Regions from separate parts of the Pseudomonas sp. EA_35y_Pfl2_R111 genome, predicted to be linked through region 3. Evidence: predicted binding sites of a transcription regulator. Region 3 holds the regulator's gene; each other region holds the start of a gene.

Region 1 (7,285 bases), 120 kb from region 3:
CAAGCTCAACCCGCGGGCGATTCCGGATATTCCACGGCCGACGCCGAAGTTCGAAATCTTCGTCTACTCGCCGCGTGTTGAAGGCGTGCACCTGCGCTTTGGCGACGTAGCGCGTGGCGGCCTGCGCTGGTCGGACCGTGAAGAAGACTTCCGCACCGAGGTGCTGGGCCTGGTCAAGGCGCAGCAGGTGAAGAACGCGGTGATCGTGCCGATGGGCGCCAAGGGTGGCTTTATCCCGCGGCGACTGCCGGTCGGCGGCAGCCGTGATGATGTGCTGGCCGAGGGCATTGCCTGCTACCGCATCTTTATCAGCGGCCTGCTGGATATCACCGACAACCTCAAAGACGGTGCTGTGGTGCCACCGCAGAACGTGGTACGCCACGATGGCGACGACCCATACCTGGTGGTGGCCGCCGACAAAGGCACCGCGACCTTCTCCGATATCGCCAACGGCATTGCTGCCGAATACGGCTTCTGGCTGGACGATGCGTTCGCTTCGGGCGGCTCGGCCGGTTATGACCACAAAGGCATGGGCATCACCGCCAAGGGCGCCTGGGTTTCCGTGCAGCGCCACTTCCGTGAGCGCGGTATTGATGTGCAGAACGACCCCGTCACCGTGATTGGCATTGGCGATATGGCCGGTGACGTGTTCGGTAACGGTCTGCTGCTGTCGAAAAGCTTGCAGCTGGTCGCGGCCTTCAACCATATGCACATCTTTATCGACCCCAACCCGGACGCGGCGAAAAGCTTTGTTGAGCGTCAGCGTCTGTTTGATCTGCCGCGCTCCAGCTGGGCCGATTACGACGCCAAGCTGATTTCCGCTGGCGGCGGGATCTTCTTGCGTAGCGCCAAGAGCATCGCCATCAGCCCGCAAATGAAAGAGCGCTTCGACATCCGCGCGGACAAGCTGGCGCCTAACGAACTGCTGAACGCCTTGCTCAAGGCGCCAGTGGATCTGCTGTGGAACGGCGGTATCGGCACCTACGTGAAATCCAGCAAGGAAAGCCACGCCGACGTTGGCGACAAGGCCAACGACCTGCTGCGCGTGGATGGACGTGAACTGCGCGCCAAGGTGGTGGGCGAGGGCGGTAACCTCGGTATGAGCCAGCTGGGCCGGATTGAGTACGGCCTCTATGGCGGCAAGAGCAACACCGACTTTATCGACAACGCCGGTGGTGTGGACTGCTCCGACCACGAGGTAAACATCAAGATCCTGCTCGGCGAAATTGTCGGTGCTGGTGATATGACCGGTAAGCAGCGCAACAAGCTGCTGGTGGAAATGACCGACGCAGTTGGCGGTCTGGTGCTGGGTAACAACTACAAGCAAACCCAGGCGTTGTCGCTGGCCGAGCGCCGCGCCCGCGAGCGGGTTGGCGAGTACAAGCGCCTGATGAACGCCCTGGAAGCGGCCGGCAAGCTGGACCGCGCCCTGGAGTTTCTGCCCACCGATGACGAGCTTAACGAGCGTGCTGCCAATGGTCTGGGCCTGACCCGGCCAGAGCTATCGGTGCTGATCTCCTACAGCAAGATTGATCTCAAGGAATCGCTGCTGAAATCCCTGGTGCCGGACGATGAGTACCTGGCCCGCGAGATGGAAACCGCCTTCCCGCCGCTGCTGGCGAAGAAGTTCGGCGAGCCGATGCGTCGCCATCGCCTCAAGCGTGAAATCGTCAGCACGCAGATTGCCAATGATCTGGTCAACCACATGGGCATCACCTTCGTGCAGCGTCTGAAGGAGTCCACTGGCATGAGCGCGGCGAATGTCGCCGGGGCTTATGTGATCGTGCGTGATGTGTTCCGTCTGCCGCACTGGTGGCAGCAGATTGAGGCGCTGGACTCCAAGGTGCCAGCCGAGTTGCAGTTGCAGATGATGGACGAGTTGATGCGTTTGGGTCGCCGGGCTACACGCTGGTTCTTGCGTAGCCGCCGTAATGACCTCGATGCGGCCCGCGATGTGGGGCATTTTGCGCCACGCGTCGAAGCCCTGGCCCTGAGTCTGGACGAATTGCTCGAAGGCCCGGCCCGCGAGCAGTGGCTGGCCCGCTTCCAGGCGTATGTCGAAGCCGGTGTGCCGGAGGTTCTGGCCCGTGTTGTGGCGGGCACCAGCCATCTGTACACCCTGTTGCCAATTATCGAGGCATCGGATGTCACTGGCCAGGAACCGGCCCAGGTGGCAGCCGCTTACTTCACCATTGGCGACTCGCTGGAACTGTCCTGGTACTTGCAGCAGATCACCAGTTTGCCGGTGGAAAACAACTGGCAGGCGCTGGCCCGTGAAGCCTTCCGCGATGACCTGGACTGGCAGCAGCGTGCGATCACCGTATCGGTATTGCAGATGGCTGAAGGTCCGACGGATATCGAGGGGCGTGTTGGCGTGTGGCTCGATCAGCACCGCCGTTTGGTTGATCGCTGGAAGTTGATGCTGGGAGAGTTGCGTGCCGCGACTGCTACCGACTACGCCATGTACGCTGTGGCCAATCGTGAGTTGATGGACCTGGCGCAAAGCGCCTGATAGAAGCAGCGCAGGTTTGACCTGCGCTGTTGCATATAAAAGCCCCGCAGATGCGGGGCTTTTATATGGATGACTGCTTTGCGCTACAAGGGCAGGTCAGTCATCGAAGTCCATCCAGCCGCCCATCTCTTTCCACCGATTGACGATGCCGCAGAACAATTCGGCAGTCTTCTCGGTGTCGTAACGGGCCGAGTGTGCTTCCTTGCCGTCGAAGTCGATGCCGGCGGCTTGGCAGGCTTTGGCCAGTACGGTCTGGCCATAGGCGAGGCCCGCCAGGGTGGCGGTGTCGAAGCTGGAGAACGGGTGGAACGGGTTGCGCTTGATGCCGGTACGGTTCACTGCAGCATTGAGAAAGCCCAGGTCGAAGCTGCTGTTGTGGCCGACCAGGATCGCCCGCTTGCAGCTGTTGGATTTCAGCGATTTGCGCAGGCTGCGGAAAATTTCTGTCAACGCGTGCTCTTCGGTGACGGCCATGCGTAACGGGTGATCGAGTTTGATGCCGGTAAAGTCCAGCGCCGCCTGCTCGATATTGGCACCCTCGAATGGCTCGATGCGGAAGAACTGGGTGTGCTCTGGATAAAGGAAACCGCCTTCGTCCATGCCAATGGTGGTGGCCGCGATTTCCAGCAGGGCATCGGTGGCGCTGTTGAAACCACCGGTTTCCACATCCACGACCACCGGCAGGTAACCGCGAAAGCGCGCCGCCATAGGGTGGCGCGGGCCGGAGTTAGAGCTCTCTAGTTCGTCTTCGTACAGGTCTTCGCTCACGCGTTTGCCTCCAGCAGGCGCCAGCGTAGGGTTTCACCCGCACGCAAAGGAATAACCGACAGTTCGCCTAGCGGTAGGCTCGCCGGGGCGGTCCAGTCTTCGCGAATCAGGGTGATGCTGTCGGTGTTGCGCGGTAGGCCGTAGAAGTCGGCGCCATTGAGGCTGGCGAAGGCTTCCAGCTTATCCAGGGCATTACGTTGCTCGAAGGCTTCGGCATACAACTCGATGGCGGCGTAGGCGGTGTAGCAGCCGGCACAGCCACAGGCGGCTTCTTTGGCGTGCTGGGCATGTGGCGCTGAGTCGGTGCCGAGGAAGAACTTGGCACTGCCACTGGTGGCCGCATCCAGCAGGGCTTCCTGGTGGGTGTTGCGCTTGAGGATCGGCAGGCAATAGAAGTGCGGACGAATACCACCAACCAGCATGTGGTTACGGTTGTAGAGCAGGTGGTGGGCGGTGATGGTGGCGCCGACGTTGGCCGAAGCGCCTTGCACAAACTCCACCGCATCACGGGTGGTGATGTGTTCGAACACCACTTTCAGGGTTGGGAAGCGTTCTACCACACGGCTCAGGTGTTCACCGATAAAGACCTTTTCGCGGTCGAACACATCGATCTCGCTGCGCGTCACTTCACCGTGCACCAGCAGCGGCAGACCGACTTCGGCCATGGCTTCGAGCACCGGGAAAATCTTGTCGATACTGGTCACGCCGGAATCGGAGTTGGTGGTTGCACCCGCCGGGTAGAGCTTGGCCGCATGTACGAAGCCCGAGGCTTTAGCCGTGCGCACATCTTCAGGCTGAGTCAGGTCGGTGAGGTACAGCACCATCAGCGGCTCGAAGCGGCTACCGGCAGGGCGGGCATCGAGAATGCGCTGGCGATAGGCGTCGGCTTCGCTGGCGTTGCGCACCGGCGGTACCAGGTTGGGCATGATGATGGCGCGGCCGAAGGTGCGGGCTACATCGCCGACGGTGTGCGGCAGAACGCCGCCGTCGCGCAGGTGGATGTGCCAGTCGTCGGGACGCAGCAGGGTAAGGCGGTCAGTCATGGAAGCTTCCAGGCGGGCGAAACGTGGCGAGAATGCTACCGGAAAAGCCCCGTGGCGGCACGCTGAAAGCTCGCTCGGCGGGCAAAGCCGGATGGCTGGACCCGCAAGTAGCTGATGCCGTCTCAGCACTAGCCGCATATGGCGGCTCAAGTTTTCTCGACCGTCACCGATAGACAGAGGGTAAGCCGTATTACCTGGAGTCTGTCGTGCGACCCTATTCACTCGCGGTGCTTTGCCTGCTGGCAAGCCAGCCCGTCCTTGCCATCAGTTTCCAGACGCGTCTGGAGAAGATCGAATGGCAGGTCGATGGCGATCAGTTCGAGTGCCGCCTGTCGCAGCCGATCACCGATTTCGGTTCCGGGGTGTTTGTGCGCCGGGCCGGCGAGCAGGTGACTTTTAGCCTGAAAGCCCGTGAACGCTGGCTGGGTGCCGGCAATGCAACCTTGCTGGCGGCCGCTGCGCCCTGGCAGCCGGGGCGCGGTGATATCAATCTGGGTTCGGTCAGCGTGGTGCCGGCCGAGGTACTGTTCAACAGTTCTCAGGAGCAGGGCACGCGCTTGCTCACCGGCCTCCTGGAAGGCCGCAGCCCGCTGGTGAGGCATCGTGCGGCGATGGGCGGTGATGCGGTTGAAGTTCGCTTGCTGCCAGCCAAATTCGGCAAGGCATACAACGATTATCTGGATTGCACGGCCAAACTTCTGCCGGTGAATTTCGATCAGGTACGCAAGAGCCAGGTGGGCTTTCCGGGTGGTGGTATCGATCTGGACCCGCTGGCTCAGGCCAAGCTGGACATCATCCTGAGCTTTCTCAAGGCCGACCCCAGCGTCAATCGAATCCAGCTCGATGGCCATGCCGACAATAGCGGCAATCGGCTGACCAATCGCGACCTGTCGCGTCGTCGCGCGCTGGCCGTGATGGAGTACCTCAAGGCCAGTGGTATTCCTGCCGAGCAGATCACCATGCGCTTCCATGGTGAGCGCTATCCGGTGGCGCCGAACACCAATGAAGCCAACCGCGCGAAGAATCGCCGGGTAACCATTCTTCTAGATCGGGTGCCGGAATCAGCAGTGCCGCCAGCACCTGCTCCGGCCCCTGAAGCGACTGCCCCAGCCGCTACCTCCTAGCACCTGCTATTCGTCAGTTGTTCAACAATTATCCGTCGCTTGATCGTCACAAGCTGTCGCGCCTCTGTAAATCAGGCGGCATGGGCAGTAGAATCGTCGGTTTTCCCGCACAACCCCGTGGAGTTGATGGCATGGCCGACGTAAACAAGGTAGTCCTGGCATATTCCGGTGGCCTGGACACTTCCGTGATCCTCAAGTGGCTGCAAGATACTTATAACTGCGAAGTGGTGACCTTCACCGCAGACCTCGGCCAGGGTGAGGAAGTCGAGCCGGCACGCGCCAAGGCCAAGGCCATGGGCGTTAAGGAAATTTACATTGACGACCTGCGCGAAGAATTCGTGCGTGATTTCGTCTACCCGATGTTCCGTGCCAACACCGTCTACGAAGGCGAATACCTGCTGGGCACTTCCATCGCCCGTCCGCTGATAGCCAAGCGCTTGATCGAAATCGCCAACGAGACCGGTGCCGACGCCATCTCCCACGGCGCCACCGGCAAGGGTAACGACCAAGTGCGTTTCGAACTGGGTGCCTACGCGCTCAAGCCAGGCGTAAAAGTCATCGCCCCGTGGCGCGAGTGGGACCTGCTGTCGCGCGAGAAGCTGATGGACTACGCCGAGAAGCACGCCATCCCGATCGAGCGTCACGGCAAGAAGAAATCGCCATATTCCATGGATGCCAACCTGCTGCACATCTCCTATGAAGGCGGTGTGCTGGAAGACACCTGGACCGAGCACGAAGAAGACATGTGGAAATGGACTGTCTCCCCTGAGGCCGCGCCGGATGCACCGACCTACATCGAGCTGACTTACCGTAAGGGCGACATCGTTGCTATCGACGGCAAGGAAATGAGCCCAGCCACCGTACTGGCTGAGCTGAACCGCATCGGCGGTGAGAACGGTATCGGTCGTCTGGATATCGTCGAGAACCGCTTTGTCGGCATGAAGTCCCGTGGCTGCTACGAGACCCCTGGTGGCACCATCATGCTCAAGGGCCACCGCGCCATTGAGTCGATCACCCTGGATCGCGAAGTTGCTCATCTGAAAGACGAGCTGATGCCCAAGTACGCCAGCCTGATCTACAACGGTTTCTGGTGGAGCCCTGAGCGTCTGATGCTGCAACAGATGATCGACGCTTCCCAGACCAACGTGAATGGTGTGGTGCGCATGAAACTGTACAAGGGTAACGTGATCATCACCGGTCGTAAGTCCGATGACTCGCTGTTCGACGCCAATATCGCCACCTTCGAAGAAGATGGCGGCGCTTACAACCAGGCGGACGCTGGCGGCTTCATTAAGCTCAACGCCTTGCGCATGCGCATCGCTGCGGGCAAAGGGCGCAAGATGCTCTGATAGACTTGAGCTCCTGAGCCACACCAAACCCCGGCCATAAGCCGGGGTTTGCATTTATAAGCCCGTAACATGGGCAACGATGAGGAGACATCTGATGAGACTGCTGCACACCATGCTGCGCGTCGGCGATATGGATAAATCCATCGCGTTCTACACCGAAGTCCTGGGTATGACCTTGCTACGCCGCAAAGACTATCCAGAAGGGCAGTTCACCCTGGCCTTCGTCGGTTATGGAGATGAGGCACATAACAGCGTGATTGAGCTGACCCATAACTGGGGTGTGGACAGTTACGAGCTGGGCACTGGCTATGGCCATGTCGCCTTGGAAGTGGCCGATGTGTACAAGGCCTGCGAAGACATTCGCACCCGCGGCGGCAAGATCACCCGCGAGCCAGGGCCGATGAAGCACGGCACCAGCATTCTGGCGTTTGTCGAGGATCCGGACGGCTACAAGATTGAGCTGTTGTCGCCATCGCGCGCCGATTAGGG
Region 2 (7,285 bases), on a different contig from region 3:
CAGTTTGCTGAATGCCTGGAAGCCAAGCAGGATGATCAACAGACTGACCACAGTCGCCAATACCGGGCGACGGATAAAGGGATCAGTAAAAGCCATAAATATATTCCTTTACGCCTGCGCGTTTACTCGGCGCTCGGCTTGGCCTGGGCATTGGCGATGCTGACGTGGGCGCCGCTATCCAGCTTCAGCTGGCCGGCGGACACCACCTGCTCACCGGCCTGCAGACCTTTGTTAATCACCACTTGGCCGTCGCGGCGCTCACCGGTTTCGACAAAGCGGCGTTCGACTACCAGCTCGGCCTGGTCTTTGTCGTCTTTGACCGGCTGGCCTTCGTCAGCTTTTTTCTCGCCGATCACGTATACCGAGTTGCCATACAGGGTGTAGGTGATGGCGGTTTCCGGGACGACAATCAGGTTCTGCTCGCCGGGCAACAGCACTTCCAGGTTGGCGAACATGCCGGGCAGCAGTTTGTTGTCCGAGTTGACCAGCATGGCGCGCACCTGCACGTTGCGGGTGGTGTCTTCGACCTTGGGGTTGATCGCAACGATTTCGCCCTCGAACACCTCGTTCGGGTAAGCCGCCACGCTGAAACGCACACGCTCGCCGATGGCCAGTTTGGGCACCGCCTGTTCTGGCAGGAAGAAGTCGACGTAGAGCTTGCTCAGGTCCTGCAGGGTGGCGATGGTGGTGCCCGAGGATAGGTAGTCCCCGACGTCGACCTGACGGATGCCGATGGTGCCGGCAAACGGTGCATTGATGCGCTTCTTCGCCAACATGGCTTTCAGTTGAGCAACGCTGGCGTTGGCCTTTTGCAGGCTGGCGGACAGGCGGTCAAACTCGCTTTTCGAAATGCTCTGGCGGTTGACCAGGCTGCGGCCGCGCTCGAATTCGACGCGGGCTAGGCCCAGTTCAGCTTCGGCGGTGGCCAGGCTGGCCTGTTCAACGTCGCTGTTCATCTGAATCAGCGGTTGCTGCGGGGTGACCTGCTCGCCAGAGCGGAACAGCACCTGTTGTACGGTGCCGCCGACCTCCACGGTCAGGTCAACGCCCTGGAAAGCCTTGAGCGTACCGATGGCTGGCAGGCGACCCTGCCACGGGCGTTCTTCTGCCGTTGCGGCATCGACGCTGATGGCGGGCTGCGGTGCCGAGAACATCTGCACTTGTTGGTAGATGGAAAAGCCTTTGTAGGCGGCGAGGGCGAGTACCACGACGAGTACTGCGCCGAGCATGATCAGCATGCGGCGGAGCAACATATTCCGGTTCCTTGGCAAGGCGGTTGAATAGCCTGGGAATAGGCAAGAGGGGCACCTTAGACCGCGCGCCAAGGCCTGTCAAAGATTCGCATTTGCAAAATGTTGTTGTGCAAAAGTTGCCTGATTGATCAAGTGCTTTTTAAGCAAAATGCCAGCATAAGCTGGCATTTTGTGTGTTGCGCTGTGCTGCTCAGGCACTCAGGCGTTGGGTCACTTCGTTGAGTTGGCCAGAGAGGACTTGCAGGTTTTGCCCGGCGCTTTCGGTGCGCTGCACGTTCTCCTGGTTGGCGGTGGCGATGGCGGTGATCTCGGTAAGGTTGCGCGAGATGTCTTCGGCCACGGAGGTCTGCTCTTCGGCGGCGGTGGCGATCTGCCTGTTCATATCGCGGATCGCTTCCACCGCGCTGGTGATCAGCTGCAGCGTCGCGCCGGCCTCGGTGACCTGAGTCACGCCTTCCTCGCTGCGCTGCTGACCGCTTTCAATGGCGCGTACCGCATTCACCGCGCCGGTTTGTACGGTGTCGATGATCTGGTGGATTTCTGCGGTGGACTCGGCGGTACGCTGCGCCAGGGTGCGCACCTCGTCCGCGACTACGGCAAAACCGCGGCCTTGTTCGCCGGCGCGGGCAGCCTCAATGGCGGCATTGAGCGCCAGCAGGTTGGTTTGCTCGGCGATGCCGCGAATTACTTCCAGTACCTTGCCGATGCGCCCGCTATCGGCTTCCAGGCGGCGAATCACCTCCGAGGTGTTGCTGATTTCGCCGCGAATATCGGTAATGGTTTTGATGGTCGCCTGCATCACCGTTTCGCCCTGACGCGCCGCGCTATCGGCAGCATCGGCCGCGCCGGCGGCTTCGGCAGCGTGGCGTGCGACTTCCTGAGCGGTGGCGGACATTTCGTGCATGGCAGTGGCGACCTGATCGGTACGCGAGAACTGTTCGCGTGTGCCCTGGGCCATCAGGGTGGCGATGGAGTTGAGTTCGCCACTGGCGATGTCCAGGTCCGCCGTGCTGCGTTTCAAGCGGGTAAAGGTGTCGGAGAGGAAGTCGCGCAGAATATTCGCGGCAACGGCCAGATTACCCAGCTCGTCCTGGCGGGTGGAGTCGACGCGCTTACCGAAATTACCCTGGCTAAGTTGCGCAATATGCTCGATCAGCTCGCGGATTGGATTGATCAGGTTGCGGTTGATCAGCCATAGGCTGAACAACGCGATCACCACGGTAGCGCCGAGCATCAGCAGGGTGCCGAAGGTAATGGTGCGATCTGCCGAGGCGTTGATCAGGTTGGCCTGCTCCAGGCTCTGCTCATGCAGTTCGCTGGACAGTGCCTCCAACTGCTGCGTGGTGTTGCGGTCAATGCCGGAGACTGCCTTGTCGCCGACCGCAGCGTCACCACCGGCGGCGACAAAAGCATCACGGCCCTTGCGGTAATTGGCGCCGAGTGTCTGATGCTCACTGCGCAGCGCGTCGACCTTGGTTTTCAGTGCACGGTCGGCGCTGGCCAGTTCGCTCAATTTGCCCAGTAAGTCCTGCACCTTGCGCTCCTGCGTTTCAAACTGGCTCCAGTATTTGTCCAGTTGGGCTTTGTCGCTGCCACGCAGCAGCACGTTCTTCCATTCCTGCACTTGGGTCTTGAAGTTCAGGTTGGTCGATTCGATCAGCGTCGAAGCCGCCAACGGTCCTTCAAGTAGGCCCCGATAGGACTGCATGCCGTTGGAAAGGAAGCTGAAGCAGGCCAGTGCCGTGACCAGAATCAGCGCCAGGCTGCCGCCGAGCAGGGCGAGGATTTGCGCGCGCAAGGATTTTTGCAGAAACATGGGTCATACCCCTGAGTGTGGGAGGCGGGATGCCAGTGACGCTGAACGCGCCCGAACTGCGAAGATCCCTATCGACTGGTATCAGCTGGGCCGGATTGCCGAGAAGCAGCGGCTCGCTAGGAGTATAGATCGGCTCTGCGGCAGCGTTCTTTAACGTGCCGCAGGCGTGTTACAGATTCAGCGGTGGGGCGGTCTAGGCCAGGCGCAGGTGGTTGTCCCACAGGCCTGCGGGGAGTTGTAGCGGCAGGCTGCTGATCTCGGCGCTGCGGCAGTCATATAAGCGGCAACGGCCGACGCCACTGCTGACCACAAAGCCTTCGGCTACCGCGCCAACGCCGGCGCAGTCGGCCAGGGACGCATCCAGGCGTAGCTCGGCACTGTCCAGATCCCAGATAAACACCCGGTTGCCGCGCGGTGCGGTCAACGCTAGCAGACGCCGCTCGCTGTGGATCGCCACGCTGGCGGTGTACTGGCTCATCAACTGGCGCTGTGCCTCGGCTACCGGGAAGTGCTGGAAGGGCTGGCCGGGGCGTTTGATCGCCAGCAGTGGCACCACATCGCTGGCCTCGCCCATATATTGCTGACCGCTGACCAGGGTGCCGTCGCTGGCTACGGCCATATGCCGCACGCTGTTCATCCGTTCGGGCAGCTGCTCCTGGCTGATCAGGCTGCCGTCGCGGCGCAGCAGCACCAGGCTGGACTGCATGGCATCAAGGTTCATTTCCACCCGGCTGTCGGCCTCGGTGCGGATGCCGCCGTTGGCCACCGCCAGGGTTTCACCGTCTGGCAGCCAGAGTAGCTGGTGCGGCCCGATGCCGTGGGTCGACAGTTCGCTGCTGCGCAGCAACTGTTCACCTTGCAGGCGATAGACACCGAGTACGCCGCGACCGGGGTCAGAGGTGTCGTTCTCGGTGGCGTACAGCCATTCGCCGTCCTTATGGAACACCGCATGGCCATAGAAGTGGCGCTGGTTGGGTGAATTCAGGGTCTGCAGCAGGCGGCCGTCACGGGTGTCGATCAGGTAGCTCTGGGTGCTCGGGCGGCGGCCGACAAACAGTGCCATCGGCAGAAACGGATGGCCAATCACATCGTGGCAGCGCTCGCTGACCTGGGTGGCAAATACCTGGCTGCCATCCAGCCTATAACCCACTGCGAAGTGCTTGCCGGCGCTGTCGTTGCGCGCCGATAGCAGTAGCGGCTGCGCGCTGTTGTGCATCAACGTCCAGCCGCCGTAAGCGCCGGCGGCCGCTGCCGTAGCGGCAACAGCAGCGATGCTCAGCCCGAGAAAGGCGCGGCGATTGATCTGCATGCTTCAGTCACCGTCATGGGCGTTAAAGCCCAGTTGGATGCCCAGGGTCTTGGCCAGCTCGGACTCATGCAGGCGATGCAAAACATTCAGGCTGTCATATAGCGCATTGACCTCAACACGACCGGCTTCGTCGCTAAGCAGTTCGCCGAGCGGGCGCTGGGCCGCGGCCAGGCGCTGGCGGGTGTCGCTGTAGGCGGCATTAATACGTTGTTTCAGTGCGTCTTGATCACTGTCGAGCAGTGCTTGAATGCCATTCTGCTCGGCACCCAGCCAGATGCGTTCGGCACTGGCCAGGCTGGCGGCGAGGTTGGCCAGGCTGGCCTTGCTGCGCCAGGCTTCGGCCTGGTAGGGCTGCGGCTGGCCTTTGCTCTGGCGGCCGAGTGGCGTGCCGAGCTTTTTCTTCAGTCCGTCGAGGGCGCTGACCTGGGTGCGCAGCAGTTCTGCAACTGCTTCCGGGGCTTCGGCGTAGCGGGCGTTGGGGAAGTCCTTGAGCAGCGCGGCCATACCGTCTTTGGCTTGCCACTGTCTCAGCACATCGGCGGCCAGCGCTTGCTGGTGCTGGCCGATGGCGACGATCAGCGGGCAGTAGCGGGCTTTCTGTTCGGCGACGCCCAGGTCGATGGCTGGGTCGAACAGCAGGTATTCATAGGCGGTCAGGCCCTGCACCACGACGCTGGATTTATCCAGATCGGCTGGGGTCAGCTCGGGCTTGCTGTTGACCAGCGCCTCGACCTGACGCGCCACGAGGTTCTTCTTGTCCGGCCAGAACTGTACCTGCCAGGCGCGGTTGCCTTCGGCTAGCGGGCCGAAGGCCACCGGTTGCACGGCGGCCCAGGCGCTTTGCGCGCTGCTGAATGCCAGGCGGGCGTCGGTCAGACTCTGTTGTCCGCTGCAGAAAGCTTGGCCGCTGACGGCCAGCTGTCGGTCAGCTTCGCTCCAGGCACTGTAAATCGGCAGTAACACGCCATCGGTAAGCGCGCGGCTGACCTGCTGCTGCGGATTGCTTGGGCTGCAGGCAGTGAGCGTGAGGCTAAGCAGGGCGAGCGTGAGGGGTGAGCGGATCATCTGCGGCTCCTTACAACGAATTCAGAAACGCCAACAGCGCGTCGCGCTCGTCGGCATTGAAAGTCAGCACCTGCTGCTTGGCCGCCTCGGCCTCACCGCCGTGCCAGAGGATGGCCTCCAGCAGGTTGCGCGCGCGACCGTCATGCAGGAACTGGGTATGGCCGTTGACCGTTTCCGTCAGGCCGATGCCCCACAGCGGCGGGGTGCGCCACTCACTGCCGCTGGCGAGAAATTCCGGGCGGTTGTCTGCCAGGCCTTCGCCCATGTCGTGCAGCAGGAGGTCGGTATAGGGGCGAATCAGCTGATTGGCCAATTCAGGCTCGGCAGTATCGGCAGCGGTGGTGAATTGCGGGGTATGGCAGCCCTGGCAGCCGGTCTGGTGGAACAGGTTTTTGCCGGCGAGCACCTGCGGCGTATCGGCGCCGCGTCTTGCCGGCACGCCGAGATTGCGGGTGTAAAACAGCACGCTGGCAAGGATGTTGTCGCTGACCTCGGGCTCGCCGCCGTGGGGTGCGTTGCCACAGTCGGTTTGCGCCATTGTGCAATTGTCATGGGCAATCAGCGTACTCGTCAGGCCCATATCGTTGGCAAAGGCTTCGGCATTTTGCTGGTTGAGCGTCGGCTGGCCCGCCTTCCAGCCGAAACGGCCGAGCACCGTGCGTTGCTGCTCGCGGTCCCAGACCTGGTTGGCGCGCCCGGAAATGCCATCGCCATCGCCGTCCTCGGGGTCGGCATTGGCCAGGATGGCCGCTTCGGGGATCGCTTCGAGCAGGCCGAGGCCAATCATCGGCGGGGCGATGCGCGCGGAGACCAGCGTGTCGGGATGCAGGGCGCCGTAACCGAGCTGGCTGATTTCTAGCTTGGGCTTGCGCAGCTCGACCTGATGACCATCGGCAAAGTTGACCAATTGTGTGCTGTAACTGACGCGCACCTTGCCTTCGGGCGCGACGCCCGGGTTGGCCATGTCCTGCAGCTGGCCGCCATAGGTGGGTTCGGCCAGTACGCCGAGGCGTTGGATGATTTCGGCGTGCTCGCTGCCCGATGGAATCGACAGGCGTACCAGCATCGACGCTGCGCTCTGCGCATCAGGCGCCGGCGGATGGCCGCGGCCGTCCTTGATATGGCAGTTCTGGCAGCCGTTGGTGTTGAACAACGGGCCGAGGCCGTCACGCGCGGTAGTGGTTGCTGGTGCGCTGACCCAGGGGTTGCGAAAGAAGCTGTTGCCGACACTGAAATCCAGGCGCCGTAAGGGCGACAGATTGGCTGACGGCAGGGAGAAGGCGTTCTGATCTGCCTTGCGCACGGTGGTGCTGCCCGCAGACAAGGCTTCGCCGGGCTCGGCCTCAGTGAACTGTGGATTTTTATCGCAGGCGACCAGGCTCAGGCTCAAGGCCAACAGCAGCGCAATGCGATGCGGCGCAAACATGAAAGGACATCCGCAGGAAAAAACAGGCGGCGATCTTAACAGTCTGATCAGTTTTAAATAAGACGGATTTGCATTATCGGTGGTGGTCAAAGGTCGCAGGCTATAAAAAATCGCCCTAAGCGATTCTTGGCATCGCGTAGCGTCGGCCCCGCAGGTGGGCTCGCGAGGACGTGCAGACCACAAAAAATTGCCGGGAGCGATTTTTGACGTCACGTAGCGACGGCCCCGAAGGTGGGCTCGCGAGGAAGTGCAGGTCACAAAAAATTGCCGGGAGCGATTTTTGACGTCGCGTAGCGACGGCCCCGAAGGGGGGGCCGCCAGGGATGGCAGGCCACAAAAAAGCCGCAACTCCGTTAAGGAGTCGCGGCTTCTTATGTACTACCAATTTTCGGACTTCGCGAGTTGCAGCAAGTCCT
Region 3 (7,285 bases):
CTGGTGCCGGGGATGATTTCCCTGTCGACCCTGCTCAAGGTGTTACAGAGCTTGCTGCAGGAGCAGGTGCCGGTGCGCGATATCCGCACCATTGCCGAAGCCATCGCCAATGTCGCGGTGAAGAGTCAAGATCCCGCCGCGATGGTGGCAGCTGTACGCGTCGCGTTGGCCCGCGCAATCGTGCAAAGCATTGTGGGACTAGAGCTTGAGCTACCTGTGATCACCCTGGAACCCAGGTTGGAACAGATATTGCTCAACAGTCTTCAGAAGGCCGGTCAAGGCTCCGAGGAGGGCATCCTCCTGGAGCCTGGCATGGCGGAGAAGCTGCAGCGTTCCCTGGTGGAGGCGGCGCAGCGCCAGGAAATGCTCGGCAAGCCAGTGATACTGCTGGTGGCCGGTCCGGTCCGGGCGATGCTCTCGCGATTCGCGCGGCTGGCGGTTCCGAGTATCCATGTACTGGCATACCAGGAAATTCCGGATAACAAGCAGGTCACCATCGTTGCGACGGTGGGGCAGAACTAACCGAGGTTACAGGCCATGCAGGTCAAACGCTTTTTCGCCGCCGATATGCGTACCGCCATGAAGCTGGTGCGTGATGAGTTGGGTGCCGACGCCTCGATCATTGGCAATCGTCGGGTCGCCGGTGGTGTCGAACTGACCGCCGCGCTGGATTATCAGGTGCCTGCTGCACCGGCTCGCCAGCCCAACCCGGCGCTGGAAGCCGAGTTGCGCAAGACCCAGGCAAAAATCGCCACGGCCCAGGCCGAGCTGACCACCCGCACCCAGGTAGATGCCGGCAAGGACCGCCAGCTGTTTGGCGCTGCCGACAGCATGCCGGCCGACAGTTTGGCTGCCGTGATGCGTAAATCGCAGGCGGCGCCTGCTGCGGCCACCGATCAGCGCGCGCTGGATGCCATGCGTTTTGAACTGCACGGTCTGCGCGAATTGATTGAAGTGCAGCTGGGTTCGATTGCCTGGGGCCAATTGCAGACCCGCCGCCCGCAGCAGGCCAATCTGTGGCGTCGCCTGCAACGCATGGGGCTGTCGGCCGAATTGTCGAAGGCGCTGCTGGAGCGTGTCAGCGGCGTGACCGAACCTCGTCAGGCGTGGCGCATGTTGCTCGCGCACCTGGCTCATGCAATCAAAACGCCGAAGCAGGAACCGATGGATGAGGGCGGTGTGATCGCCTTGGTGGGCCCGGCCGGCATGGGCAAGACCACCACCCTGGCCAAGCTGGCCGCGCGTTACGTGCTCAAATACGGCGCGCAGCATATTGCCCTGGTCAGCCTGGACAGTTACCGCATTGGTGCCCAAGAGCAACTCAAGACCCTAGGGCGCATTCTCAACGTCCCGGTAACCCTGGTCGACCCCGGTCAGTCATTGACCCAGGCCCTGGCCCCATTAGCACGCAAGCGCGTGGTGCTGATTGATACTGCCGGCTTACCAGCCAATGATCCGGCGCTGCGCATGCAACTGGAAACGCTGGCCAGTCGTGGTGTCAACGCTAAAAATTATCTGGTGATGGCCGCTACCAGCCAGAGCCAAGTGCTGAAAGCCGCCTACCATAGTTATAAGCGCTGCGGCTTGTCTGGCTGCATTCTGACCAAAGCGGATGAGGCGACGAGTCTGGGCGAGGTTTTAGGACTGGCTATTAGCCAGCGTCTACCGGTAGCCTATCTTACTGATGGGCCACGCATTCCCGATGATTTGCAAGTTCCGCGCAGTCATCAATTGGTTAGTCGGGCCGTGGGGCTGCAGGCCAATCAAGATCCAAGCGAGGATACGATGGCGGAGATGTTTGCCGGCCTTTACCAGCAACCCGCACGACGCGTCAGTTAAGCGCCATGCTGTTGGAACTAAACCGCGCTTAGCCGGCCAAGTGGCTCCAGTCGAAGTTAGACAAGGTGTGTAGAAATATGGGTATGCATCCCGTTCAGGTGATTGCGGTGACCGGCGGCAAAGGTGGCGTCGGTAAGACCAATGTGTCGGTGAACCTGGCATTGGCCCTGGCTGACCTTGGCCGCCGGGTGATGCTGATGGACGCCGACTTGGGCTTGGCCAACGTCGATGTGCTGCTTGGTCTGAGCGCCAAACGCACCCTGGAAGACGTTATCAGTGGTGAATGTGAGCTGCGCGATGTGCTGCTTCAGGGCCCCGGTGGCGTTCGTATCGTGCCGGCAGCGTCTGGCATTCAAAGCATGGTGCAGCTGTCGCCCATGCAGCATGCTGGGCTGATCCAGGCGTTCAGCGATATCAGTGACAACCTCGATGTGCTGATCATCGACACCGCCGCGGGTATCGGTGATGGCGTGGTCAGCTTCGTGCGCGCCGCTCAGGAAGTATTGGTGGTGGTGTGTGATGAGCCAACGTCGATTACCGACGCCTATGCGCTGATCAAACTGCTCAACCGCGATCACGGCATGAACCGTTTCCGGGTATTGGCCAACATGGCTCATAGCCCGCAGGAAGGTCGTAACCTCTTTGCTAAGCTGACTAAAGTCACTGACCGCTTTCTCGACGTTGCCCTGCAGTACGTAGGTGCAGTTCCTTATGACGAGTCAGTGCGCAAGGCCGTGCAGAAACAGCGCGCGGTTTATGAAGCCTTCCCGCGTTCGAAGTGCGCGCTGGCGTTCAAGGCGATAGCCCAAAAAGTCGATGCCTGGCCATTACCGGCCAATCCGCGTGGTCATTTGGAGTTTTTCGTTGAGCGTCTGGTGCAGCAACCGACCGCAGACACGGCCATATGACAGCAGCTTCTGGACTTCGTATGTATAGCAAGGCGCAGGCGCAGGACTCCCAACATCAATTGATCGAGCGCTACGCGCCCTTGGTCAAACGCATCGCCTATCACCTGTTGGCGCGCTTGCCGGCCAATGTGCAGGTCGACGACTTGATCCAGGCCGGGATGATCGGCTTGCTCGAAGCGTCAAAAAAATACGACTCCAGTAAAGGCGCCAGTTTTGAGACCTTCGCCGGTATTCGCATTCGCGGCTCCATGCTGGATGAGGTGCGTAAAGGCGACTGGGCCCCACGCTCAGTGCATCGCAATAGCCGTATGGTCAGCGACGCGATTAGAAAAATTGAGGCCAGAACCGGCAGAGACGCTAAAGATCAAGAGGTTGCGGCCGAACTCCAATTGAGTCTCGAGGATTACTACGGCATTCTTGGCGACACTTTAGGCAGCCGCCTATTCAGTTTCGACGACCTGTTGCAGGACGGCGAGCACGGTGGGCTGGGTGAAGACGCTGGCAGCAACCACCTCGAACCTTCTCGTGATCTGGAAGATGAACGCTTTCAGGCGGCCCTGGCAGATGCCATTGCCAACCTGCCGGAGCGCGAGCGCCTAGTGTTAGCGCTATATTACGATGAAGAATTGAATCTTAAAGAGATCGGTGAGGTGTTGGGGGTTAGCGAATCACGTGTAAGCCAACTACACAGTCAGTGTGCCGCTCGTTTACGCGCTCGTTTGGGCGAGTGGCGCGCACATTGAGTTGTACTCGCTAATGCTAGGCCGGTTTCACGATTAAAAGCGCACACAGGGTGCTGGGTGCGTTTGGGACTGTACGGAGGTCGACTTGGACAAGAACATGAAAATCCTCATCGTTGATGACTTTTCAACGATGCGACGGATCATCAAGAACCTCCTGCGTGACTTGGGGTTCACCAACACCGCAGAAGCCGATGATGGCGTTACCGCGCTGCCCATGCTGCAGAGCGGCAGTTTCGATTTCTTGGTGACGGACTGGAACATGCCCGGCATGACGGGTATCGACCTGCTGCGCGCCGTGCGTGCGGATGAGCGCCTGAAAACCCTGCCGGTGCTGATGGTAACCGCTGAAGCTAAGCGCGATCAGATCATCGAAGCAGCCCAGGCTGGGGTTAACGGTTATGTAGTCAAACCGTTCACTGCCCAGGTACTGAAAGAGAAGATTGAAAAAATCTTCGAACGCGTCAACGGCTGATGTCTGCCATGAGGTTGCTATGGAACATAACGATTCCGCTCAGGGTGATCTTGAGTCGTCCCTGAAGCACAACGCTCGCCAACTGGTAGATAGCCTGGAACAAGGCAACTTTGGTGAAGCGGTACAGCTAATACATGAGCTCAATAAAGCGCGTGATCGTGGCCTGTACCACGAAGTCGGCAAGCTGACCCGTGAGCTGCACAACGCCATTGTCAACTTCCAGCTCGACCCCCGTGTGCCACATGCCACAGAGGTCTCGCAAATCACCGATGCCACCGAACGCCTGAATTACGTCGTGACGATGACCGAGAAAGCGGCCAATCGCACCATGGACTTAGTCGAGCAGAGCGCACCACTGGTCAATGACCTCAGCGATGAGGCGCAGAGTTTGAGCGCTGATTGGGGGCGCTTTATGCGCCGCGAGATGAGCGCCGATGGCTTTCGTGAATTGGCCAAGCGTGTTGAGTTGTTTCTCGCGCGCAGCGAGCGTGACGGCGCCAAGATATCGGGTCACCTCAACGATATTCTCCTGGCTCAGGACTATCAGGATCTGACCGGGCAGGTGATCAAGCGCGTAACCCAGTTGGTGACCGAAGTGGAAAGCAATCTGCTGAAACTGGTGCTGATGGCCAGCCAGGTAGACCAGTTCGCTGGCATTGAGCACAACCATGAGTTGCTCCGCGCCGAACAAGAAAAACAAAAAGAGCCTTCCCGTGGTGAAGGTCCGCAGATTCATGCCGATAAGCGTGAAGACGTCGCATCCAATCAGGATGATGTCGACGACCTGCTTTCCAGCCTGGGATTTTAGGAGCACGTCTTATGAGCTTCGGCGCCGATGAAGAAATCCTCCAGGACTTCCTGGTAGAGGCCGGCGAGATTCTTGAACTACTGTCCGAGCAGCTGGTAGAGCTGGAAAGCCGCCCGGACGACATGAATCTGCTCAACGCTATTTTTCGCGGGTTTCATACCGTCAAAGGTGGTGCCGGTTTTCTCCAGCTCAATGAGCTGGTGGAATGCTGCCATATCGCAGAAAACGTCTTCGACATCCTGCGTAAGGGTGAACGGCGCGTCGACTCCGCGTTGATGGATGTGGTGCTGGAAGCACTGGATGCCGTTAATAGCATGTTTACTGAGGTGCGTGAGCGTACCGATCTGACCCCTGCCACACCTGAGCTGCTGGCCGCTCTGGCGCGCCTGGCTGAGCCGGCAGGTGCTGAGGAGGCTGCGCCTGCTGAAGCGCACGCTGAGCCTGACCCCGAGGTTGAACAGCCTACTGGCGATATCACTGACAGTGAATTCGAGCAACTGCTGGGCGCCCTGGATGAGGCTCCGGCGCAAGCTCCCAGCGCTGCCCGCAGTGATGAGATTACCGATGATGAATTCGAGTCCCTGCTTGACCAGCTGCATGGAAAAGGCCAGTTCGTAGCGCCAGACGTGGCTGCGACACCTGCCGCGTCTGTTGCTGCTGCGCCAGTGGCAACAGCAGCTGCCGGCGATGAAATCACCGATGATGAGTTTGAGTCGCTGCTCGATCAGTTGCATGGCAAAGGCCAGTTTGTGCCACCTGCTGTGGCGGCGCCTGCAGCACCAGCGGCCAAGGCTGAATCAGCTGCCGCGCCGAGCGGTGATATCACCGACGATGAGTTCGAAGCACTGCTTGATCAGCTGCACGGCAAAGGCAAATTTGTCGAGCCTGAGGCGATCAAGCCCGTGGCGCCAGCACCTGCCGCTAAACCGGCGGAACCAGCCAAGGCCGCCCCTAAACCCGCGGCAAAACCTGCTGCCAAGGTAGAACCGGCCAAGGCACCTGCTGCCGCCCCGGCAGCTGAAAAGGCTGCCCCGCCCAGCGAAGCGGAAACCACTGTGCGGGTCGATACTGCGCGGCTGGATGAAATCATGAATATGGTCGGCGAGCTGGTGCTGGTGCGGAACCGCCTGGTGCGCCTGGGCGCCAGTAGTGGCGATGAGGCCATGTCCAAGGCGGTATCCAACCTGGATGTGGTCACCGCTGATCTGCAAACCGCGGTGATGAAAACCCGCATGCAGCCGATTAAGAAGGTCTTCGGGCGCTTTCCGCGTCTGGTTCGTGACTTGGCGCGCCAGCTCAAGAAAGAGATCAACTTGGAGCTGGTCGGCGAAGAAACTGACCTCGACAAGAACCTGGTCGAGGCCCTCGCAGATCCGCTGGTGCACTTGGTTCGCAACGCGGTCGATCACGGTATTGAAATGCCAGAGGAACGCGAAGCTTCGGGCAAGGCGCGGGGCGGCAAGGTGATATTGTCCGCCGAGCAGGAAGGCGACCATATACTGCTGTCGATTTCCGATGACGGCAAAGGTATGGATGCCGATCAGCTGCGTGCTAAGGCGGTGGAAAAAGGCCTGCTGGACAAGGACGCGGCCGACCGCCTCAACGAGTTTGAATGCTACAACCTGATTTTCGCGCCGGGTTTCTCGACTAAAACCGAGATTTCCGATGTCTCCGGCCGCGGCGTGGGCATGGACGTGGTGAAAACCAAGATTTCCCAGCTTAATGGCACGGTCAATGTGTTTTCGGTCAAAGGCCAGGGCTCGAAGATCGTCATCAAGGTGCCGCTGACTCTGGCAATTATGCCGACGCTGATGGTAATGCTGGCTAATCAGGCGTTTGCCTTCCCGCTGGTCAACGTCAACGAAATCTTCCACCTAGACCTGTCGCGAACCAATGTGGTCGACGGACAGGAAGTGGTGATCGTGCGTGACAAAGCCTTGCCGCTGTTCTACCTCAAACGCTGGCTAATCGGCAGCGCTGCCCATGTGGAACAGGGTGAAGGGCATGTGGTGATCCTCACTGTTGGCAGTCAGCGTATCGGTTTCGTGGTCGATCAATTGGTCGGCCAGGAAGAAGTGGTGATCAAGCCGCTGGGCAAAATGCTGCAGGGCACTCCAGGTATGTCGGGGGCGACCATCACCGGTGATGGACGTATTGCCCTGATTCTTGACGTGCCGAGCATGCTCAAACGTTACGCACGGCGTATCTGATTGTTAGCGGTGCAGCGATCTGTCGCGCCGCTTAGGAGTGTTTATGGCTGTTAAGGTGTTGGTGGTTGATGACTCCGGCTTTTTTCGTCGGCGTGTATCGGAGATTCTTTCAGCCGATCCGAATATTCAGGTAATCGGCACCGCCACTAACGGTCGTGAAGCCATCGAGCAGGCGCAGGCGCTCAAGCCTGATGTAATTACCATGGATTACGAGATGCCGATGATGGATGGCATCACGGCTGTGCGTAACATCATGCAGCGTTGTCCGACGCCGGTGCTGATGTTCTCCTCTCTGACTCATGAGG
Region 4 (7,285 bases), on a different contig from region 3:
ACTGCTGCTTATCGAGGAAGTACGTACCTCGCGCTTCCAGGCTCAGGAGCTTAGCCGCTACGCGCAAACCCTCAGTTACCGGGTCAAACCGGGCCCCAGCCCGGCGATCATCTACCCCAAGGAAGGCCCCTTCGACAAGCGCCAGGGCTACACCTACCTGCCCTTGATGCTAGAGCGCCTTGGCCAGCGCAATTTTATCGTGCAGCAACAGGCGCAGTTCTCTCCCGCCCTGCTCGACTATGCCCAGCGCGGCCTGTTTGTTCCCTACCCGGAAAAAATCCAGAGCGGCCTGCGCATCGATGACTGCAGCGGCACGCCGTTCTATGAGTTTCGCTACCCGCAGCAGCGTTACCCGAGCTTCAACGCCATCCCGCCGCTGGTGGCCGGCAGCCTGCTGTTTATCGAAAACCGCAAGCTGCTCGATCCCGAGCAACCACTGGCCAATCCGGCAGTGGATTGGCCGCGCTTCGTTATGGCGGCCATTTCCCAGGTCGGCAAACTGCTGGATATGCAGGACCAATCAGCAGGCGGCAGCACCCTGGCCACCCAGTTAGAGAAATACCGTCACTCCCCGGACGGCCTGACCTTGTCGGCCACCGAAAAACTGCGGCAGATGCTCTCCGCCAGCGTGCGCGCTTACCAGAGTGGCCCACAGACGCTGGCTGCGCGGGAAAATATCGTGCGCGACTATCTAAACAGCGTGCCGCTCTCTGCCGCCCCTGGGCACGGCGAGGTACATGGTCTGGCGGATGGCCTGCGTATTTGGTTCGGCGCGGACTTCGCACGAGTTAACCAGCTACTCGATCCCGCACGCTCACCGGATGCGAGCCTGGCAGAGCGCGGCCTGGCCTTACGCCAGGTGTTGGCCCTGATGATTGCTCAGCGGCGCCCATCCTATTACCTGGCCCAGGGTCGCAATGACCTGGCCGAGCTGACTGACAGCCATATCCGCCTGCTGGCCGGCGGCGGCCTGATTGACCCGCCGCTGCGCGACGCAGCCCTGCGCGAACAGCTCACCTACCGCGACTGGACGCTGGACCCCAACCTGCAGCCGGTAGATAGCAACAAGGGCATCAGCGTCTCGCGGGCGCGGCTTTCAACCATGCTCAATATGCCGCTATATGATCTGGACCGTCTCGATCTAAGCGCCACCAGCACACTGAACAACGAGCTACAGCAGGCCGCCAGCCACTACCTGCAGCAATTAGCCGACCCGGACTTTGCCGGGCAGATCGGTCTGTTTGGCGAACGTTTGCTGTCCCCGGAAAAAACCGCCGACGTGCGCTATAGCTTCACCCTGTTCGAGCGCACCAGTAACGGCAGCGTGGTGCGGGTGCAGACCGACAGCACCGACCAGCCGTTCGACATCAATGAAGGCAGCAAGCTGGAACTGGGTTCCACCGCCAAGCTCAGGGTGCTGGCCACCTATCTGGAAATCATTGCCGAACTGCACCAGCGCCACGCGGGGCGGAGCGCCAGCGAATTACGCGCGGTCAACGCCCAGGACAACCTCACCCGCTGGGCTATCAGTTACCTGCAGAGCACCCCCAACGCGAGCCTGCCGGCCATGCTCGACGCCGCGCTGGAGCGCAAATACTCGGCCAACCCTGGCGAGCGCTTCTTCACTGGCGGCGGCATCCACACCTTCGCCAACTTCCGCCGCGAGGATAATCAGCGCATCGCCAGCATGCGCGAAGCACTGCGGGAGTCGCTCAATCTGCCCTTCATCCGCCTGATGCGTGATCTGGTGCGCTACAGCACCTATCAGGGCCAGGACAACAGCGCCGAACTGCTCAAGGACGACAATGACCCGCGCCGCCAGGCCTATCTGCAAGATTTCGCCGACCGCGAAGGCACTACTTTCCTGCTGCGTTTCTGGCGCAAGTACCAGGGCCAGCCTGAACAACAGCGCCTGGATACCTTTCTCAATGGCCTGCGCCACACCTCGGTGCGCCTCGCCGCCGTGCACCGCTACCTGATGCCACATGCCGACGAAGCCAGTTTCGCCGCCTTCCTGCGCAAGTACCTGCCCCAGGAAAAACTCAGCGATAAGCGCATCGCCGAGCTCTATAAGCGCTACGGTCCCGGTGCCTACGACCTGCCGGACCAGGGCTATATCGCCCGCGTACACCCGCTTGAGCTGTGGCTGTTGGGTTATCTGATCGAACAACCGCAAGCCACCTTCAGCAATGCTGTGGCCGCCAGCCAGGACGAGCGCCAGAAAGTCTACGGCTGGCTGTTCCGCAGCCGCCATAAGAGCGCACGCGACAGCCGGATCCGTATCATGCTGGAGGTGGAAGCCTTCCTCGATATTCATCGGCGCTGGCAAAACCTCGGCTATCCCTTCGCCCACCTGGTGCCATCATTGGCCACCGCCATTGGCAGTTCCGGCGACCGCCCGGCAGCGCTGGCCGAGCTGGTGGGAATTATCCAGAACGATGGCATTCGCCAGCCCACCGCACGCATCGACAGCCTGCATTTTGCCGCTGATACGCCCTACGACACCCTGGTAGTCCGCGACCACACCGAGGGCAAGCGAGTCATGGCCTCTGAGGTCGCAGCGGCGCTGCGCAGCGCGCTCGCCGATGTGGTTGAAACCGGCACCGCGCGACGCTTGCTCGGCAGCTTTACCCAGGCCGATGGCCAGCCGCTCAAGGTCGGTGGCAAAACCGGCACAGGCGATAACCGCATCGAAACCGTTGGCGCTGGTGGCCGAGTGCTCAGCTCGCGAGCGATGAACCGCACCGCGACCTTCGTCTTCTACCTCGGCTCACGCCACTACGGCACCCTCACCGCATTCGTCCCCGGCCGCGCTGCAGAAAGCTTTCGTTTCACCTCGGCGCTACCGGTGCAGGTACTCAAGGGCATGGCGCCCATTCTGCAGCCCTACCTTGAGCCGGATACCTACAGTAAATGCCTGCCTCCTACGCCAGCGGTCCAGGCCAGTAACTTGTAAGGCCGCAATAAAAAACGGGAGGCTAATAGCCTCCCGTTTTTTGATACTTACGACTATTACTTCGCTTTATAGATAATCCCAGGGCTGCACTGCACCATCTGGTAGTGGTTAGGCAGACCATTGAGCGCTTCAGAAGCACCCAGGAACAGATAACCACCCGGTTTCAACATGGCGTGAATGCGCGTGAGGATGTCCTTTTTCACCTCGGCTGAGAAGTAAATCAGCACGTTACGGCAGAACACCACATCGAACTTGCCCAGGCTGGCGTAACTGTCCAGCAGGTTCAGCGGACGGAACTCGATACGACTACGAATCGCCGGTTTGACCACCCAGCGCCCCGGCCCTTTCGGGTCAAAATAGCGCTGCAGACGCTCCTGAGAAAGACCGCGGCCCATTGCCAGGCTGTCGTACTCACCGGACTTGCAGTTGATCAACATGGTTGGCGAAAGGTCGGTGGCAACAATCTGCAAACCGCCCTTGAGCTGACCGATATTGGTCTTCTCGAACTCATCGATGGTCATCGACAGTGAATAGGGTTCCTGCCCCGAGGAACAAGCCGCCGACCAGATGCGCAGGCGCTGACCAGGGCTTGCCTTGATCATCTCCGGCAGCACACGGTTTTTCAGCACTTCAAAGGGATAAGTGTCGCGAAACCACAGGGTTTCATTGGTCGTCATGGCATCGACCACCTGCTCACGCAACCCACTGCGCGGCTGGGTCTGCATGCGCTGCACCAACTCACCCAGAGTCTTGATGCTGTTCTGCTCCATCAACTTGTTGAGCCGACTGGAAACCAGATACTGCTTGTTGGTGCCAAGCAGGATGCCGCAGGCTTTTTCCAGGAAAGTCCGGAACTGCTCGAAATCCAAATTACCTGTAGACACTCGCGAGGCCTCGACAAACATATGATTCACTGAGGGCCAAGCCCTCAGTCCCCTGCCGCGATATTGATGCGGTCAGCTACTCGTGCCGCCAAGTCATCCGGGCGAAACTTGGCGAGAAAATCATCTGCGCCCACCTTTTTCACCATGGCCTGGTTGAACACGCCCGATAACGAAGTATGCAGGATGATGTGCAGCTTTTGCATGCGCGGATCAGCGCGGATCTCTGCGGTAAGCGTGTAGCCATCCATTTCCGGCATCTCAATGTCGGAAATCAGCATCAAGAATTCATTTGCGGGATTTTTGCCTTCTTCAACCATTGCCTTCAGATAGTCCAGCGCCTGACGTCCGTCGTTCAGCGCCACGACCTCCACACCGACAGTCTCCAGGCAGCGGGTGACCTGCTTGCGCGCCACCGAGGAATCGTCGCAGGTCAGCACGCGCATACTCACCGCACGTGCCTGGGTCTCAGCAGTGAGAACACCTTCGGAAATAACTTCGGATGTCGGCGCCACCTCGGCCAGAATCTTCTCGACATCGATGATCTCGACCATCTTGTCGTCCAGGTGGGTTACCGCCGTCAGATAATGGTCGCGGCCGGTGCCCTTGGGTGGTGGATGAATCGACTCCCAGTTCATATTGACGATGCGCTCGACCGATTGCACCAGAAAGCCCTGAACCTTGGTGTTGTATTCAGTGATGATGACAAAGCTGTTGTCGATATTAGCCAGCGGCGCGCTGCCGGTGGCCATGGACAGATCAAGAATCGGGATAGTACCGCCGCGGATATTAGCGACACCGCGAACGACCGGACTGGATTTCGGCATGATGGTGAGCTTGGGGCATTGCAGCACCTCTTTCACCTTGAATACGTTGATCCCATACAGCTGGTTGCTGTTCAAACGAAACAGCAACAACTCCAAACGATTCTGTCCAACCAACTGAGTTCGCTGGTTAACCGAATCCATCACACCGGCCATACCCAAACTCCTTATTTGAGTAACAGATTGCTGTCAGCGTAGCAGGCGGCACGCGCCTTGCTATCTAACCCATATGAACATTGAAACGACAACTAACCGACACTCAATGGCAAAATGCCGCTACTGGCTGGCAGTTGTACCCGCTTTGCTGGCACTCGGCTATAGCGCCTTGGTAACCGCCAACGCCACGCGGCCTGAACAACTTATCGGCGCTGGCGAGGTTTTTCTTGAGCAAGCGGTGAGCGATTATTTACAGCGTAGCAACATCGCTGGCCGCCATGAGATTCAAATCAACCGGCTCGACCCACGCCTGCGCCTGCCGCTGTGCGAACAACCTCTGACTACCACTCTGGAAAGCCCTGCCGAGCCTATTGGCCGGGTGACGTTGCGCGTACGCTGCGATGGCGCCGCTCCATGGACAGTGTTCGTGCCTGGGCAAGTGCGTCTATACCGCGAGGTGGTGATCGTCAGTCGTCCTCTGAAGCGCAACAATATAGTGACGGACATGGATATCGCACTGGCGGAGCGCGATGTTGGCCTGCTTAACCAGGGCTATCTCACTGCCCTGCGACAGGCAATCGGCAAAAAATTGACGCGCCCACTATCGCCAGATCAAGTGCTTACGCCGAGCCATGTGCAAGCAGCTGAAGCCATACGTAAAGGCGACCAGGTCGTAATCAGCGCCCACAGTGGCGGTATCAGTGTACGTATGCCGGGCGAAGCCCTATCAGACGGCACTATTGGCAAGCAGATCAGCGTACGCAACCAACGCTCGAATCGGGTCATCAGAGCCCGCGTGGTCGGGCCTGGGCAAGTTGAAGTGGCAATGTAGCGATGCTTCTTGTCTTAACTTTGTGCGCTCGTGGAGCTGACGATTATCCACACTGTGTTTAGACTGTTAACCGACGCAGATATTTTTGCCCTAAAGTTTTCCAAGGCAATGCCGACAAGCTAGGCAAGCGTCCAAATACTGTTCGAGGTTTTGCATCATGGTCATCGACATCAACCGGCTTAACAATGCCGCAACGCCAGCCAATTCGGGGCGGACCGGCAGTGCGCAGGCAGGTGGCAAGAACGAAGCCATCGGCAGCAAACAACCTGAAACCGCGGCCAAATCTGCTGAGCAGGCGCCACAACAAGCCGGCAAAAGCGGCGAGTCGGTACAACTGAGCCGTGAGGCCCAACAGTTGCAGAAAGTCAGCGAGAAGCTGCGCGATCAGCCAACCGTAAACAAAGAGCGTGTCGCCCAGCTCAAGCAGGCAATCGAAGACGGTAGCTACCAAGTTGATAGCCAGCGCGTCGCTAGCAAACTGCTTAATTTCGAGTCCCAGCGCTAGTCACAGGGCTACGCTGGGGTAAATGGTCGCCCAATAGACGCTTCAAGCAATGCCTTGAATCGCTTATTACCCCGAAGAGCCCGCAATGCATGACACAAACCTGCTTGAACTATTCACCGACGATATCGGCACGGCCGAGCAGTTGCTTGAATTGATCGACACCGAATTCCAAGCGCTGAATGATCGCGACCTTCCCCGCCTGCAGGGCATTTTGGCGGAAAAACTACCGCTGCTGGCCCTACTCGACCAGCATGGCAAAGAGCGCAGCCAAGTACTCGCCAGCCTTAACCTCGCCCCCAATCGCGAAGGGCTGCAAGCCCTTGCCGCACAGTCCAATCAGGGTGAACTGCTGCTTGAGCGTGGCGATAAGCTCAATGCCCTGCTCGAACGCTGCCAAGCGGCAAACCTGCGTAATGGTCGATTGATTCGCTCCAGCCACGCCTCAGCACAGAGCATGCTCGGCATTCTACGTGGCAACGAGACGCCCAGCCTCTATGACAGCCGCGGCAGTGCCGCTAGAATCGGCCAGCAGCGCCCGCTCAGCCAGGCCTGAAACCTATAAAAGGCACAGGGGACATACTGTCACATTGCCAGTATGCTAGTGCCATAGCATTTGCTCGGAGAGTTATGGACCGTGTCCAGTCCTTTTAGCCAGGAAGATGGCCCGCAGCCGCCCAAGGTGCTCAAGGCACCGGTGGAAATAGTTGCCAACCTGCGCCAACTGCAACAAAACCATGACCCGCTGATCATCACCTTCCACGAACGCAACCAACGCTTCCAGAGCTACGTGATCGAAGTTGATCGCGACAAGAAGCTGCTGATTCTCGATGAACTGATGCCAAGTGACGGCGAGCGCTACCTGGCCAACGGCGAAGCCTTCAATGTCGAGGCGTTTCATGAAGGTGTGCGTGTAGCCTGGAAATGCGAAGAGAACGTGCGTATCGCCGAGCATGAAGGCGCGCGCTGCTACTTTAGCCCGATGCCGCTTGAGGTGACCTATCACCAACGGCGCAGCGCATTCCGCGCCCCGCTTAAACAGGCTGAGCTGATCAAAGTCGAGCTGGCCGGCGATAAGCTGCGCGCCGCCCTACCTGGGCTATTGCTGGACATCTCGGCAACCGGCTGCAAATT

What was found. Region 3 encodes FliA, which starts transcription of late flagellar genes. Its sites were predicted from a motif close to CTAAAGTTTNNNNNNNNNNNGCCGNTAA; they were not measured.
Positions count from the first base shown of each region.
Region 1: AACY25_RS12005 (flagellar protein MotY) is a predicted target of FliA. The motif match lies at 4,469-4,496, and genes of this name have one in related genera.
Region 2: AACY25_RS05055 (methyl-accepting chemotaxis protein) is a predicted target of FliA. The motif match lies at 3,196-3,223, and genes of this name have one in related genera.
Region 4: flgM (flagellar biosynthesis anti-sigma factor FlgM) is a predicted target of FliA. The motif match lies at 5,740-5,767, and genes of this name have one in related genera.

Region 1 covers NZ_CAXAOM010000002.1:721,040-728,324, reverse strand. The annotation lists gene AACY25_RS12020 (NAD-glutamate dehydrogenase) at 1-2,512, shown strand, start outside; gene rnt (ribonuclease T) at 2,609-3,280, opposite strand; gene pyrC (dihydroorotase) at 3,277-4,323, opposite strand; gene AACY25_RS12005 (flagellar protein MotY) at 4,530-5,447, shown strand; gene AACY25_RS12000 (argininosuccinate synthase) at 5,579-6,796, shown strand; gene gloA (lactoylglutathione lyase) at 6,891-7,283, shown strand.
Region 2 covers NZ_CAXAOM010000001.1:1,035,295-1,042,579, reverse strand. The annotation lists gene AACY25_RS05065 (multidrug efflux RND transporter permease subunit) at 1-96, opposite strand, end outside; gene AACY25_RS05060 (efflux RND transporter periplasmic adaptor subunit) at 123-1,253, opposite strand; gene AACY25_RS05055 (methyl-accepting chemotaxis protein) at 1,444-3,069, opposite strand; gene AACY25_RS05050 (DUF1513 domain-containing protein) at 3,263-4,372, opposite strand; gene AACY25_RS05045 (imelysin family protein) at 4,382-5,443, opposite strand; gene AACY25_RS05040 (di-heme oxidoreductase family protein) at 5,454-6,869, opposite strand.
Region 3 covers NZ_CAXAOM010000002.1:836,772-844,056, reverse strand. The annotation lists gene flhA (flagellar biosynthesis protein FlhA) at 1-522, shown strand, start outside; gene flhF (flagellar biosynthesis protein FlhF) at 538-1,839, shown strand; gene fleN (flagellar synthesis regulator FleN) at 1,917-2,747, shown strand; gene fliA (RNA polymerase sigma factor FliA) at 2,744-3,490, shown strand; gene AACY25_RS12540 (chemotaxis response regulator CheY) at 3,588-3,962, shown strand; gene AACY25_RS12535 (protein phosphatase CheZ) at 3,982-4,770, shown strand; gene AACY25_RS12530 (chemotaxis protein CheA) at 4,782-6,980, shown strand; gene AACY25_RS12525 (protein-glutamate methylesterase/protein-glutamine glutaminase) at 7,024-7,285, shown strand, end outside.
Region 4 covers NZ_CAXAOM010000001.1:609,623-616,907, forward strand. The annotation lists gene AACY25_RS03080 (transglycosylase domain-containing protein) at 1-2,956, shown strand, start outside; gene cheR (protein-glutamate O-methyltransferase CheR) at 3,013-3,840, opposite strand; gene AACY25_RS03090 (chemotaxis protein CheV) at 3,885-4,817, opposite strand; gene flgA (flagellar basal body P-ring formation chaperone FlgA) at 4,891-5,649, shown strand; gene flgM (flagellar biosynthesis anti-sigma factor FlgM) at 5,807-6,154, shown strand; gene AACY25_RS03105 (flagella synthesis protein FlgN) at 6,240-6,707, shown strand; gene AACY25_RS03110 (flagellar brake protein) at 6,789-7,285, shown strand, end outside.